3 regions of the Amycolatopsis sp. MJM2582 genome follow, and region 2 is predicted to be linked to each of the others. Evidence: predicted binding sites of a transcription regulator. Region 2 holds the regulator's gene; each other region holds the start of a gene.
What was found. The regulator HspR, encoded in region 2, represses chaperone genes until heat shock. The targets are predictions, from matches to a motif close to ANNTTGAGTNNNNNNNACTCAANNT.

Region 1 (5,058 bases), on a different contig from region 2:
GCGTCCAGCTGTTCCTTGATGACCTTCAGCGGCAGGTAGTGATCCCGCTGGGCGGACAGGACGAACCGCAACCGCTCCACGTCCGCCGGAGCGAACTGCCGGTACCCCGACGGGGTCCGGCCCGGCTGGACCAGACCCTCCGCCTCGAGGAACCGGATCTTGGAGATGGTGACATCGGGGAAGTCGCCGCGCAGCTGTGCCAGCACGGCCCCGATGCTCAACCCATCGCGCTGCGAAGCATCCCGATCAGGCCGCCCGGCCGCCGTCACCGTGCCCCCTGGCCCCCGGAACCCGGGCCGGTCAGGAAGACCAGGCGGAACTTGCCGATCTGCACCTCGTCGCCACCGGCGAGGACGGCCTGGTCGACCGGCTCGCGGTTGACGTAGGTGCCGTTGAGGCTGCCGACGTCGATGACGACGAACTCGCCGCCCTCACGCCGGAACTCGGCGTGCCGCCGGGAGACCGTGACGTCGTCGAGGAAGATGTCGCTGTCCGGGTGCCGTCCCGCACTGGTGGTGTCGCGGTCCAGCAGGAAGCGCGACCCCGCGTTCGGGCCCCGCTTGACGACCAGCAGCGCGGAACCCGCGGGCAGCGCGTCCACACCCTGGACGGGGGCCTCGGCAGCCGGAGGAGCCTCAGTGCCTTCGACGTCGGCCAGGAAGTCGGCCCGGAAGACAGAAGTCCGCTCCGGAGACTGCTCCGGGGGAACGCCGGGCCCGTCGTTCGTGCTCACCTGAGCTCTCCTAACGCATGTGTGTTGCCACTACTCAAGAACGTGTGGAGGTCAAACGTACCGTGCCTGATCGAATCTCCGGCCCGCGGCTCCCCCTACTCTTCCCGAAGGGCCACGGCCTGCGGCTATTCCTTGATCAGCGCCTGGTACGCCTCGGCCTCCAGCAGGGATTCCACCGAGCTCGCGTCGTCGAGACGGAGCTCGATCAGCCAGCCTTCGCCGTACGGGTCGCTGTTGATCAGCTCGGGCGACTCGGTCACCGCGTCGTTGACCGCGACCACCTCGCCGTCGAGCGGGGCGAACAGCTCCGAGACGCTCTTGGTCGACTCGACCTCGCCGAACGCGTCGCCCGAGCCGACCTGCTTGCCGACCTCGGGCAGTTCGACGAACACCACGTCACCGAGCTGGTCCTGGGCGTACTCCGTGATGCCCACGCGCACGAGCCCGCCGTCGCGCACGGAGACCCACTCGTGCTCCTCGGTGTACCGCAGTTCTTCTGGAGTGGACAACGCCGCTCCCCTTTCTGATGCCCTCACTCGAAACCGACGCGCGCAGTTTCCCATCCCGCCGGGTCACGCGCCCGGCGCCTCCCGCGACACGCCGGGAGCGGCCGGGCGCAGCGCCCGTACGGTCTGGACGACGTACAGCACGCCTGAATAGACGTACAGGACCGCACCCCATGCCGTGAAGGCGTAGCCGATCGGCCGGGCGATCGCGGCGATGTCGGAGCCGCCCTGGGTGAGCAGCAGGAACGGGAAGGCGTACATCAGCACGAAGGTGGCGCCCTTGCCGATGTAGGTGACTTCCGGCGGGGCGAACCCCCGGCGCCGCAGCAGCAGGACGCAGACGCCGAGGACGGCCTCCCGGACGACCAGCGGGACCACCAGCCACCACGGGATGATGTCGCGGATCAGGAAGGCGATGAGGGTCGCGAGGATGTAGAGCCGGTCGGCCGCGGGATCGAGCAGCTGGCCGAGCCGCGACATCTGGTTGAGCCAGCGGGCGAGTTTGCCGTCGAGCCAGTCGGTGAGCGCGCTGAACACGAGCAGCGCGAGCGCCCAGCCGTCCTCCTTCGGGCCGAGGAGCAGCCACAGGAAGACCGGCACCCCGGCGAGCCGGAGGATCGAAAGCATGTTGGGGACATTCAGGGCCTGCCGCAGCAGGGAAGGCTCTTCGCTGGTCACGCTCGGTTCGGGGGGCGTACTCACCCGCTCAGCCTAGCCAGCGGCGGCAGGTCCTCCCGCGTCAGCTGGCCCGGGTGTGCGTCCAGCCGCGGCGTTGCAGGTCCGCGCTGGTCAGCGCCACGGGCCTGCCCCGGTGGTCGGTGCCCATCCAGCGATGGTGGCCCGCCGAGTTCTCCAGGACGTACGGGCGGCCGCCACACCAGACGACGGTGCACGGGGCCGTCGGGGGAAGCTCCGTGCTCGCCGGTGCGGTGGCCTGGGTTGACGCGGGGTCGGTCTGTTCGTCGGTCTTCATCGCTCTCACGGTTTCGGTGACGGGGACTGGGACACGCCGGAGCGCTACTTGTCTTTTCGGCAGAACGGGGCCGCGCGTTAACGGCTCGGCGCCGGATTCGTCCGATCGGTTCGCGACGACAGCAGGGTGTTGCCGCGCCGTGAACGGCATATTAATTGTCCACAGTGGACAGTGATTGCCCGGTCCTCGCGTATCGCGGCGACGGGGCCGCGATAGCCTCCCGCGAACCGAACGTGGCTCAATGCCACGACATCGGGCCCGGCCGGGTCAGAATGGGCCGGCCACGACCGGCCGACGAAAGGATCGCCTTGCCCGTCTCGACGACCACGGGAACGTGGCGGCACCTGGTCGCGGTCTGCGCCGTCGCCGGAACGCTCGCCGCCTGTTCGGGCGAAGCCCCGCCACCGCCTGTCACTTCGACGCCGGTCTCATCGCCCGCGATCCCCACGAGCGCGTCCAGCGTTTCGGTGCCGCCGATCCCGTCCCAAACCGCGCCGAGTCCGTCCGCCGCCCCGACTCCCGCCCCCAAACCGAAGCCCGCTGAACCGGTACAGGGTTCCTGCGGAACGGTGACCGCGGCGAGCGGGCTGACCTTGCAGGTGCTCAACGGACCCGGCGTCTCCTGTGCGGAGGCGACCGGGATCGTCGACGCGTTCCACAAGAGGATCGCCGGCCGTCAGTCCGCGGGCTCGGACGAGCCGGTCAGCGAGACAGTGGACGGCTGGCTGTGCGTCTCCGGTGCTCCCGCCGCCCAGGGCGGCACGAGTTGCAGCAAGGGCGAGCAGAACGTGTTCGCCGCCGTCGTCCCCGTCGAATGAACCATCCCCGAGAAGAAGGGCCCATGAAGAGCCTCGCCGTGCTTCCCGCCGCGTTCGCCGTCGTCCTGCTGAGCGGTTGCGGCGCCGATCCCGCGCCCGCGGCCGCGCCGCCCCCGTCCTCCCCCGCACCCGCCGCCGACCAGGCCCTCGCCGGATCGCCGTGCGGAGAAGTCGCCGGATACCAAGGCGCGAAGAACAAGGTCGTCGTCCGGGGGAAGACCGACTGTGCCGAAGCGACGCAGGTGCTCAAGGACTACTTCGCCAAGCTGACACCCGCCGAAGCGACGTCACCGCAGGGGCCGGGCCCGGTCGTGGTCGGGGCCTGGACCTGCGGCAGCGGTCCGAACGATCCGGTGACGAGCTGTTCGACCGAGGACGAACGGCAGATCGAGGCCACCCGGAGCTGAGCACGGACGGCGGCGTCACTTCCCGCGACGCCGCCAGGTCCGGGTCTTCCGGTACAGGACACCGAGTCCGATCAGCATGCCCAGCAGGACCAGGCCGCACAACGCGACCATCACCAGGCTCAAAACCCGATTCGACCTTGACGGGTAAGCGAATCCGTCACCGGCGAAGATCCTGTCGCCTTCCGCGACCCTCTCGCCGTTGATCCTCCCCTGTCCGGTGCGCCCGTCGTCGAACCGCCACCCAGCCTCGCAGTAGGGAAACCGGCCGCTCATCGGCGGCCCTTCCTCGACACATCCGGAGACGGCGGTGACCGTGACGTCCTCTCCGGCGTTCAGTTCACGCACGCGGTCACCGAGGGCTCCCCCGGTCACCCACAACAGGAAAACGAGCGGGATCCCGCCCAGCAGCATCTGCAAGAGAAACCTAGAAGTCCCCGGTTCACCTGACAAGGAAGTCCCTTCTTCTCGGCCATTCCAGGCTATTCGCCGAAGCGACGGAGCTGCACGGGATTTGTACCCACCCCCTTGCCAGCCGAAGTAAGAGTCGTCTAGACTCAAACTATGCTCACCAGGGAAGACGCCATGAAGGCGGTCGAGGACGCGGCCGGCCCGGCCGCGCTGTTCGCCCGCCATCGCTACCGCGAACTGGCGGCCGTGCTCCACCCCGACCGCAACCCCGGCGACGCGCGGGCCCACCGCGCGGCCGCCACGCTCAACCGCCTCCACGACGAGTGGAAGCGGGCCCGGCGGCAGACGGTCACCACGGCGACGTCGGCCTACACCCTCGTCGCGCCGCACGCGGTGGGCAGTGTCGCCACGACCTACCGGACCACCGGCCCGCATCTGGTCAAACTCGTCCGCGATCCGGCGCTCAACCCGTTGATCCACGCCGAATGGGAAGCGTTGCGCGCGCTGGACGGCTTCACCGAGCGGCATCGGTGGCTCCGTCCCTACTACCCGCGGCTGCTCGACACGTCGGGGCCGGTCGCGAGGGGCGATCGCGCGTTCAGCGTTCTCGATCCGCTCGTCGACGGCTTCCTCACCCTCGCCGACATCGGGAAGGCCTTCCCCGGCGGGCTCGACGGCCGCGACTACGCCTGGATGCACCGTCGTCTCCTGCGTGCCGTGGCCGGCGCGCACCGGGCGGGTGTCGTCCACGGCCATCTCACCGCGGACAACGTGCTCGTCCATCCCGGACAGCACGGCATCGTCGTGGCCGGCTGGTCGTTCGCCGTCGAAGACGGTGCGCTCCCGCTGGCGGCGGACAAATCCGTCCGCTATCCACCGGAAGTCCACAAAGGACAGCCGATGACCGCGGCCACCGACGTCCACATGCTCCACCGCATGATGCTGGGCCTGCTGGCACCGGGCGAAACCCGCCAGCGCGAATTCGCCAAGTGGTGTCTCCAGGAGATCCCGGCACAACGACCCGAGGCCGCCGATCTGCTCGACGAGTACGACGAACTGCTCGCCGACCTGTACGGCCCTCGCACCTTCCGACCGTTCATCATCCCCGAGACAGGAGCCTGACCATGGGACACGGACACTGGGACGACAACGCCTACGCCGCCGCGAAGACCTTCCGCGCGGCCAAGGGCGAGGACGATTTCGGCTACACCGC
Region 2 (5,058 bases):
CTGGCGGAGCGCACCGCCGACCTTCAGCGCCTCCAGGCCGAGTACGCGAACTACCGCAAGCGCGTGGACCGCGACCGCGAGCAGGTCGTCGTCGGCGCGAAGGCGTCGGTTGTCGGCGACCTGCTTCCGCTGCTCGACGACCTCGAGCGCGCGGAGCAGCACGGCGATCTGACCGGTGCCTTCAAGGCGGTCGGCGAGAAGCTGGTCGGGAGCCTGCAGCGGTCGGGCCTCGAAGCGTTCGGCACCGAAGGCGAGCCCTTCGACCCGAGCGTGCACGAGGCCGTGCAGCACAGCACGTCCCCGGACGTCACCGGGCCGACGGTCACCATGGTCATGCGCCGCGGTTACCGCTTCGGCGAGCGCGTGCTGCGTCCGGCGATGGTCGGGGTCACCGACCACGAGCCGGGTGGCGCCCCGGTGGACCCGCCGGTGGGCGGCGAGCTGCCGCTCGAGGGCGAACTTTTCGATGAGAACAACCGCTGATCGGCGATACGGCGTGAAAGGAGGAGACGTTCGGTGAGTGCACGGGAATGGATCGGTAAGGACTTCTACCGTGAACTGGGCGTCTCCTCCGACGCCACCGCGGACGAGATCAAGAAGGCCTACCGCAAGCTGGCCAAGGAGAACCACCCCGACGCCAACGCGGGCAACGCGGAGGCCGAGAAGAAGTTCAAGGCGGTCTCCGAGGCGTACGGCGTGCTGTCCGACACGGCCAAGCGCAAGGAGTACGACGAGGCTCGCCGCCTCTTCGGCTCCGGCGGTCCCGGTGGCTTCGGCTTCCCGGGCGGCGGTGCCGGCGGCGGCGGTTTCGACGTCGGCGACATCTTCGGCCAGGCGGGGCAGCAGCAGGGCGGCTTCGGCGGTCTCGGCGACATCCTGGGCGGGCTGTTCGGCCGCCGCGGCGCCGCGGCCGGTGCCACGGCGAACCGGCCGCAACGCGGATCGGACGTCGAGACCGACGTCCGGATCGACTTCACCGAGGCGGTCAAGGGCGCGACCCTGCCGCTGCGGCTGTCGAGCCCGGCGACCTGTTCCACCTGCGGTGGCAACGGCGCGAAACCGGGGACCTCCCCGAGGACGTGCGCGACCTGTCAGGGCAGCGGGCTGGTCAGCCGCAGCCAGGGCGCGTTCGCGTTCTCCGAGCCGTGCCGCGACTGCCGCGGCCGCGGTCAGATCATCGACGACCCGTGCCCGGAATGCGCGGGCGAGGGCATCAGCACCCGCACTCGCACGCTGACCGTGCGGATCCCGCCGGGCGTCGCCGACGACCAGCGGATCCGGCTGGCGGGCCAGGGCGAACCGGGCCGTGGCGGCGCGCAGCCGGGCGACCTGTACGTCCGCGTGCACGTCGCTCCGCACACGTTGTTCGGGCGCAAGGACCTCGACCTGACGATCACCGTGCCGGTGTCCTTCACGGAGCTGGCCCTCGGCGGCACGATCACCGTGCCGACGCTCGAGGGCAAGGTCTCGCTGAAGGTGCCGCAGGGTACGGCGAGCGGTCGCGTACTTCGTGTGCGCGGCAAGGGAATCGCGAAGCGTGACGGCTCGCAGGGCGATCTGCTGGTCACCCTGCAGGCGGCCATCCCGGCCAAATTGGACGACAAGGCCCGTGAAGCGCTGGAGGCGTACGCGGAAGCCATGGCCGACCACGACCCGCGACCGGAGATCACCGAACTTCTCGAAGGCAGGTGAGCAAGATGTTCGGCGGGCTGCCGCACGGTGCGGACGAGGACACCCCGGTGTTCGTCATTTCGGTGGCGGCACAGCTTTCCGGCCTGCACGCGCAGACCCTGCGGTCCTACGACCGCCAGGGTCTCGTGTCGCCGGGCCGGACCTCCGGCGGTGGACGGCGTTACTCGATGCGGGACATCGCGTTGCTGCGCGAAGTGCAGCGACTGTCCCAAGAGGACGGTGTCAATCTCGCGGGCATCAAGCGGATCATCGAGCTGGAGAACCAGGTCGACGCGCTCCGCTCGCGTATCGCCGAACTGACCGAGGAGCTCACGGCGGCGTACCTCACCGCCGAACAGACGGCCGCGGCCGTGCATGCCTCCTACCGCAAGGATCTCGTTCCCCTGCGGCAGCAGACGGCCCTCGTGGTCTGGAAGCCCAAAAAGCGCAATTAGTCCTCTAAATGCCGCGGGTCCCCAGCCCTCGTGAATACGTGAAGGCCCCCTTCACTGCGCTAGACGCAATGAAGGGGGCCTTCACGTACTTCACGCATTCAGAGGACTAAATGCGTCATTGGCCGGGGACCAGGGTGCGGATCTGCTGGACCTCGCCGGTGCGCGAGTCCTGGATCCGCTGGGCCAGCGCCTTCGACTCGGGGTTCTTCCCGTCCTTCAACTCGGTCCTCGCCAGCGCGACCCCGTTGTGCTGGTGCGCCACGAAGATGTCGGCGAAGTCGAGGGTGAACTCCGGACCATCCTTTTTGGACAGTGCGTCGAGCAGGCCCTTGTCGGTGAGTCCGTCGCCACCGTGATGATGGTGCGCCTTCGGGTCCATGGAACCCGTCTCGGGTTTGCCCCAGGCCTTCAGCCAGTTCCGCATGTCGGTGCTCTCGGTCTGCTGCGTCGCCTCGATCGCGGCCGCGAGATCCTTGAGCTCCTGCTTCTGCCCCTGCTTGGCCTTGACCAGCTTGACGATCTCCACGCCCTGGTTGTTGTGGGCGATCATCATCTGCAGGAACATCACGTCGGCGTCGTTGTACTCCGCGGACGCCCCGGCCGACTGGGGAACCGGGGAGATCGGGGCGCCGGCGTTGGTGGGTGAGCCATCGCCGGCCCCGCAGCCCGCGATGGCCACGAGACCGGCGACGAGAACGAGGGCCAGCTTCACTGGCACGTCCCCCTTACTGCCGGGTCCACAAGGCGGGGGTGTTCGGCGGTTCCCAGCCTTGGATCGCGGTATGCGCCAGCTGGCAGCGGTAGGTCGCGCCGCCGTAGGTCACCGTGTTGCCGACCGCGTAGGACGTTCCGGCCGCCCAGGTGCCGCCGGTGGGCGGGTTGCTGGTGCTGGTCGGCGGGTTCGACGTCGTGGGCGGGTTGCTGGTGGTCGGCGGGTTGCTGGTGCTGGTGGGCGGGGTGCCGCCGCCGATCTGCAGGTCGATGCAGCTGTAGAAGGCCATCGGCGTGTCCGCGATGTTCCAGATGGCGAGCACCTTCTGGCGGCCGCTGAAGCCGGCCAGGCTCACCGTGTGCGACGTCGGGTCCTTCGGCGCGGAGTTGTTCCCGCTGATGTCGGCGATCTTGGTGCCGCCGATGTAGTACTCGTAGTTCGTGGTCCGGTGGTAGGCGGTGAACTTCCAGTTGAAGGTCACGCTGTTGCCGACCGACGCGGCGGGCCACGGCTTCGACTCGTCGTTGAGTTCGGCGAATCCGGGAAGGCCGCCGTTGCAGCTGCGGAGCCCCTTGGGGCCTTCGACGCTCTGCGGTTCGTAGACGATGGCGCCGCAGCCGGAAACCTTGCCTTGGGCGCAGTTCGCCTGGCGGCTGGGCGGGGACAGCACATAGCCGTGGGCGCTGGCCACCTGCGGGATGGCCACGATGGCGATCGGGGCGAGGATCGCACCGGCGGCGGCTGCCACGAGCTTGCGTTTGACGGTCATGCCGGCTCCTGGGGATGGAACGACGGTGTTCCCGTGAGGGGGAGCAATGTGGTCTAGACCATAAATCCGCCGGTGACCGTGGTCAATGATTCACTGACCTACTGCTGCGTCGGGCCCAGGTGGAACAGCCGATCGGCCTAATACGAACGAAGTATCACCTCAGTCCAGGGTGAAGGGGTCGTACTTGATCCGGCCCAGGTCCGTGCCCGCGGCGAGCAGTTTCGCGATGGTCGCCCGGATCATCGACGGCGACCCGGCGACGTACACGTCACGCTCCTTCCAGGCCCCGCGCTGCGTGACCGCCGTGGCCAGCGTGCCGCGGTCGCCGCCGGTGACGGCGCCTTCCTCGGTCACCGGTGTCACCGTCAGCCAAGGGCAGGTGACGGTGAGCCCGCGGAGTTCGTCGAGGGCGTAGAGGTCTTCCGGACGGCGCCCGCCGAAGAACAGGTGCACCGGCGGATTGTTCTTCCAGCGCGACATGTCGTCGAGCAGGGCGAGCAGCGGCGCGACGCCGGTACCGCCGCCGATCATCAGCAGCGGACGGCTTTCCGTGTGACTCACCGAAAGCGCGCCGAGCGACGGGCCGAGGCGCCAGACGTCGCCGAACCGGGTGTGGTGGACGATCGCGCGCGAGACCCAGCCGCCGCGCACGGCGTGCACGTGGAACTCCATCGTCCCGTCGTCGTGTGGCGCGGTGGCCGGCGACAAGTACCGCCACATCCGCGGCCGTTGCGGGACCTCGACGCTCACATAGCCGCCGGCCCGGTACGGCAGCGGCTGATCGGTGCGCACCTTGACGATGGCGACGTCACGGGACACGACGCGGTGTTCGATGACGGTCGCCTTCCACCACGCCGGCCCGACCTCCTTGCCCGCGGCCTCGCGCATGGTCTTCGAAATGACGCCGTACGCGGTGACCCAGGCGTCCTCCACCTCGGGAGTCCAGTCGTCCTTCAAGAACCTTTTCAACGCGGCGATCAGCGCGACGCCGACGGCGTCGTAATGGCGGCCGAGGACGTCGAACTTCCGGTGGTCCCGGCCGAGCTGGCCGAGGAACGTGGCCAGTTCGTCGGGCCGGTCCACCATCTGCACGACGTAGACGAGGGCGCGCAGCAAACGATTTCGCTGCGTGGCCATGTTGATCGGGAAGAGTGCCCTGGCGTCGGGTGAAACGGAGAAGAGCGCCCCGTAGAAGTATTGGGACAGCTCCTCGGACTTCGTTTCGACGGCGGCGAAACTCTCCCTGATGAGCTTGGCCAGCTGGACGGACTTGTCCGCCGTCGGCGTCTCGATCAAGGGCGGGACGGGAATCGGTGAAGATCTGGACGAACTGGGCGGATGCTCGTACTTCACTGTTTCGGCAGTCATGGGTGAACGATTTTCTCCAGTTGGATCGGGCATATTCTCCAGACCCGATGTCATCGTGCGCGTGTTCCCCCGAGGGTTCTCGA
Region 3 (5,058 bases), 870 kb from region 2:
CCGAAAGCAGGGACGCCAGCGCGGTCGTCATCGTGATGCCGGCGCTCGGCCCGTCCTTGGGCACCGCGCCCGCGGGGACGTGCACGTGGATGCCGCGGTCCTTCAGGTCGCCCACCGGGAGTTCCAGCTCGGCGCCGTGCGAACGCAGGTACGACAACGCGATCTGCACCGACTCCTTCATCACTTCGCCCAGCTGGCCGGTCAGCTGAAGCCCGGTGGAGCCGGACTCCGGATCCGCCAGCGACGCCTCGATGTAGAGGACGTCACCGCCGGCTCCGGTCACCGCCAGCCCGGTGGCCACACCAGGGGTCGACGTGCGCTGGGTCGACGCGGGCAGCGAGGACTCCGGCAGGTGCCGCGGACGGCCGAGGTAGGTCTCCAGCCCGTCGGCGTCGATCGTCAGCGGCAACGCGACCTCGTCCAGCGCGACCTTGGTCGCCACCTTGCGCAGCACCTTCGCGATGGTCCGGTTCGCGTTGCGCACCCCGGCCTCCCGCGTGTACTCGGCGGCGATGCGGCTGAACGCGCCGTCGGTCAGCGTGACGTCGTCCTTGCCGAGACCGGCGCGCTCCAGCTCACGGGGGAGCAGGTGGTCGCGGGCGATGGTGACCTTCTCGTGCTCGGTGTAGCCGTCGAGGGTGACCAGCTCCATCCGGTCCAGCAGCGGGCCGGGGATGGTCTCGAGCGCGTTCGCCGTCGCCAGGAACACGACGTCGGACAGGTCCAGTTCGACCTCGAGGTAGTGGTCGCGGAACGTGTGGTTCTGCTCCGGGTCCAGCACCTCCAGTAACGCCGCCGTCGGGTCGCCGCGGTAGTCGGCGCCGACCTTGTCGATCTCGTCGAGCAGCACGACCGGGTTCATCGAACCCGCTTCCTTGATGGCGCGGACGATCCGGCCGGGCAGCGCGCCGACGTAGGTGCGGCGGTGGCCGCGGATCTCCGCCTCGTCACGGATGCCGCCGAGCGCGACGCGGACGAACTTGCGGCCCATCGCCTTCGCCACGGACTCGCCGAGCGACGTCTTACCGACACCGGGAGGGCCGGCGAGCGCGAGCACCGCGCCCGAACGCCGTCCGCCGACCGGGCCGAGGCCCGACTCCGCACGGCGCTTGCGCACGGCCAGATACTCGATGATGCGTTCCTTCACGTCGTCGAGGCCGGCGTGATCGGCGTCGAGGATGTCCCGCGCCGCGGCGATGTCGTGGACGTCGGTGGTGCGCTCGTTCCACGGCAGTTCGAGGACCGTGTCCAGCCAGGTGCGGATCCAGCCGCCCTCGGGGGACTGGTCGGAGGTGCGCTCCAGTTTGTCCACTTCGGACAGTGCGGCCTTCTTGACCGCGTCCGGCAGCTCGGCGGCCTCGACGCGGGCGCGGTAGTCGTCGTCGTTGGCCGTGCCGTCGAGCTCGCCCAGCTCCTTGCGGATCGCTTCGAGCTGGCGGCGCAGCAGGAACTCCTTCTGCTGCTTCTCCATGCCCTCCTGGACGTCCTTGCGGATGGTGTCGGTGACTTCGAGCTCGGCCAGCTGCTCGCGGCTCCATTCGAGAGCCTTCTCGAGCCGCGCCGAGACGTCGAGGGCGGAGAGCAGTTCGAGTTTCTGCTCGGTCTTGAGGTACGACGAGTTGCCCGCCAGGTCGGCGACCGCGGACGGGTCCTCGACCTCCTGGACCGCGTCGATCATCTGCCAGCCGCCACGCTGCTGGAGGATCGCGAGGACGACACTCTTGTACTCGGACGCGAGTTTCGCGGAGTTGTCGTCGGTGGTCTCGGTGGCGACCTCGGCGTGGACCCAGCGGGCGGCGCCGGGGCCGTCGGCGATGCGGCCGACGACGGCGCGGCGGGTGCCGCGCAACAGCACCGCGGTCTTGCCGCCGGGCACGCGCCCGATGCGTTCGACGGTCGCGATGGTGCCGAGTTCGGCGTATTCGCCGTGGACGCGGGGGACGATCAGCACCTCGGCCTTGGCGGAGGCGCTGGACCGGATCCCCGGGAAGGAAGCCTGGGCAGGCGTGTTGGCCTGGGCGGACTCCACCGCGGCGCGCGTCTCCGTGTCGGCGAGGTCGAGCGGGACGATCATGCCCGGCAGCACGACGTCGTCATCGAGCGGGAGGACGGGCAGGAGGCGGTTGTCGGTCATCTGTGCACTCCTCGGTTAGTTGAGTCTGCCTAGCTCAACTCTCCGATCGACCCGTTTGTTTCCGTTCCACGTTCGCCGTCAGCGATCACTCATTCCTCCGACCTCTGCTCGGTCCGCGTCGCCTTTAGCCCCCTGAACGCGACGCGAACCGGCGAGAGGTCTGAGGTCAGGGGTGCACCGAGACCCCGCACCAGGCGAACGGCCGGGCACCTTCCTCGTCCCGCCGCAGCTCCCGCACGGGTCGCCAGTCGGGCAGGTGGACGACGCCGGGCTCCAGTAGTGGCCAGTCGCCGAAGAGCGGCTCGATCTCTTCGCGGTCCCGCATCCACACCGGGTTGCTCGTCTTCCGGTACTGCTCGACCATCCAATGCAGCCCGTCGGCGTCCTCGCCGGTCTGGCCGCCGAAGCTCATATGCGAAAGCCCCAGCCAGCTGCCCGGCGCGAGCGCGTTCCGGTACGTCGCGACCAGCGCGGGCGGATCGTCGTGCGGTCCGGCGAAATGCAGGACGGCCATCATCATCAGGCACACCGGCTGGTCGAAATCGATCAGCCGCAGCGTCTCCGGATGCCGCAGGACGTCCTTCGGCCGCCGCATGTCCGCCTGGACGATCCCCGCCCAGTCGGTCGCCTCGTGACGTTCGAGGATCAGCTCCGCGTGCGCCACCGCCACCGGCTCGTAGTCGACGTACACGACCTTCGCCGTGTCGCCCGGCTCGAGTTCTTCCTGCACGATCTCGTGCACGTTCCCGGCTGTCGGGACACCGGAGCCCAGATCGATGAACTGCCGGATCCCCGCCTCCAGCGCCGCGCGCACGACGCGGTTCATGAACTCGCGGTTGTGCCGCGCGCCCGGTTTGACCCAGCGCCACTGCTTTTCCAGCGCGCGGGCGAACTCGCGGTCGACCGCCCAGTTGTGGGTCCCGCCGAGGAACCAGTCGTAGATCCTCGCCGCGGACGGCTTTTCGGTGTCGACCCCGGTCGGCGCCACCGGGGCCGCGTCATCGTCCCTCTTCACGAAAACGAGCCTATCCGGATCAAGGCACCGCGGGTCGTCGCTGCCAGTACGTCCAGAGCGGCCGATAGCCCTGCGCGTACCAGAACGGCGTCGAGCGCGGATTGGCCAGCGCGTGGTGCAGCAGCACGGCGTCGGTGCCGCATTCGTCGAAGACCTGGTGCGCGTGCGCGGCGAGCGCCGTCCCCACCCCGCTCGACCGTGCCTGCTCAGCCACCGCCAGCGACGACAGGTAGCCGACCTTCTCGGCCGCGACCCGGCCGCGGATCCACGCCGTGTCGCCGGGGAACTGCACCCGCACCATGCCCAGCGGACGGCCGTACAGCTCGGCGATCCACAACGTCGGATTTTCCCGGCCCAACTGTTTCGACAGATCCGCCGTGATCGTTTCCTCCGCGCCCTCGCGCAAAGTGACAGAACCGAACTGCGCGTCATAACGCTGCAATTCCAGTTCGAGTGCGACGGCGGTTTCGAGATCATCCGCTTCGGCGGGCCGGATGTGCACGCCGGGAGTGGCGGGCGGTCCGGTCACGGCGAGCCGGTCGGCCGGGCGGACCGCGATCACCAGCACCGGTGCGAAGCCGCGGCGCAGCAATTCGGCCGAGCCGGGGGAGTCCCGGCTGGGCCGCACGACGGTCGCCGCCGTCTCGACATCCCCAGGTGGAGCCACGGTCTTCAGATGTTCATCCCATCGGGTGAGTAATGCGTCGAGGGCGGCTTCCGGGCGGGGGCCGGTGAGGCGCGCTTCGAGGCGATGCTCGACGAGGGCCCGCCACGGAGAGTCAACGGAATCGGGACCCGCCTCGGTCCGTACCGACAATCCGGCGGCGGCCGAGTCGCCGACCGTCGCGGAGAGTGACACGGAGCCCTCGACAGGCTCCAGTGCAGGCATTTCGGGGAGCAGGGCGTCCACGGTGGCGAGCCGCTCGGCGTGCCCGGCGGCGATGGCGTGGCTATTCATAGGGCTATTCAAGCCCCTACTGCCGGGTCCGCCGGGAACTTCACGAGATTGGTCGGAGCGTGGCGCCAGGTGACTTCCGGTAGTCGGAAGGAACGCGAATAACGCTCCCATTTCACCCCTTGGTCCACGCAGGTCAGCGCGACGCGCCCATTGTTAACCCTGGGGTGATCTCATACTGTCTCGAATGGGACTTGGGTACGCCCTCCGGGGTACTGTATTGCCCTCGTCCCCGAGGTCGCGGTAGGACAAGACCGGTTGGGCAGCCGGGAAGGAAGGTCGGATGCCGGACACGAACGGCAGGCCCGGGAGCGCCGCACAGGCGGCAGCGGGCAAGGGAGGCGCCGTTACGGAGGCTCGTACCGACGAGCGACGGTTCCGCGTCTACACCTTCGCGGTACTCACCATGGGCATCGCCGCCGCGGCCGCGGTCAGCCTCTGGCTGGACTTCGAGGCCTCGGACGATCTGCTGTGGATCGGGCCGATCCTCGCCCTCGCGTTCCTGCTCGCCGAACAGCTCGGCATCAACGTCGACGTCCGCAGCGGCATCTCGTGGACGATCTCGTTCACCGAGATCCCGCTGGTGATCGGTTTCTTCGTCGCTCCCTTCGAAGTCGTGCTCGCCGCGCATCTCGCGGCGGGGATCGGGACCTTGCTGGCCCGCAAGGTCGCGGGCCGCGTGCTCTACAACGCCGGCGCCTTCCTGCTGGAGATCACCGGCGCGTTCGCCGTGGCAGGACTGGTGAAACAGGCCTCCGGCGCCCGCGACATGACCTGGATCGCCGCGCTGGCCGGGACTTTGACCGCGCCGCTGGTCAGCACCCTGCTCGCGCTCGCCGCCGTCCGCGTGCTGCGCCGCCGCATGCGCGTCAGCACCGCGATCCGGCTGACCGGCCGCATCCTCGTCGTCGGCTTCGTCAACGCTTCGGTCGGTCTTTCCGGTTATTTGGTCAT

Region 1: a site for HspR is predicted at 3,974-3,998, ahead of ED92_RS12805 (adenylate cyclase). Genes of this name have one in related genera too.
Region 3: a site for HspR is predicted at 2,151-2,175, ahead of lon (endopeptidase La). Genes of this name have one in related genera too.

What each region holds. Positions count from the first base shown of each region.
Region 1 covers NZ_JPLW01000002.1:559,243-564,300, reverse strand. Annotated here, with positions in the region: gene ED92_RS12850 (MerR family transcriptional regulator) at 1-269, opposite strand, end outside; gene garA (glycogen accumulation regulator GarA) at 266-733, opposite strand; gene gcvH (glycine cleavage system protein GcvH) at 859-1,242, opposite strand; gene ED92_RS12835 (CDP-alcohol phosphatidyltransferase family protein) at 1,306-1,941, opposite strand; gene ED92_RS12830 (hypothetical protein) at 1,979-2,212, opposite strand; gene ED92_RS12825 (hypothetical protein) at 2,451-2,741, opposite strand; gene ED92_RS12820 (hypothetical protein) at 2,782-3,030, shown strand; gene ED92_RS12815 (hypothetical protein) at 3,054-3,437, shown strand; gene ED92_RS12810 (hypothetical protein) at 3,453-3,848, opposite strand; gene ED92_RS12805 (adenylate cyclase) at 3,999-4,967, shown strand; gene ED92_RS12800 (hypothetical protein) at 4,970-5,058, shown strand, end outside.
Region 2 covers NZ_JPLW01000001.1:1,486,432-1,491,489, forward strand. Annotated here, with positions in the region: gene grpE (nucleotide exchange factor GrpE) at 1-483, shown strand, start outside; gene dnaJ (molecular chaperone DnaJ) at 517-1,692, shown strand; gene ED92_RS07305 (heat shock protein transcriptional repressor HspR) at 1,698-2,126, shown strand; gene ED92_RS07310 (DUF305 domain-containing protein) at 2,242-2,844, opposite strand; gene ED92_RS07315 (lytic polysaccharide monooxygenase) at 2,852-3,607, opposite strand; gene ED92_RS07320 (globin domain-containing protein) at 3,767-4,975, opposite strand.
Region 3 covers NZ_JPLW01000001.1:619,294-624,351, reverse strand. Annotated here, with positions in the region: gene lon (endopeptidase La) at 1-2,134, opposite strand, end outside; gene ED92_RS03050 (SAM-dependent methyltransferase) at 2,301-3,149, opposite strand; gene ED92_RS03045 (GNAT family N-acetyltransferase) at 3,169-4,107, opposite strand; gene ED92_RS03040 (bifunctional diguanylate cyclase/phosphodiesterase) at 4,388-5,058, shown strand, end outside.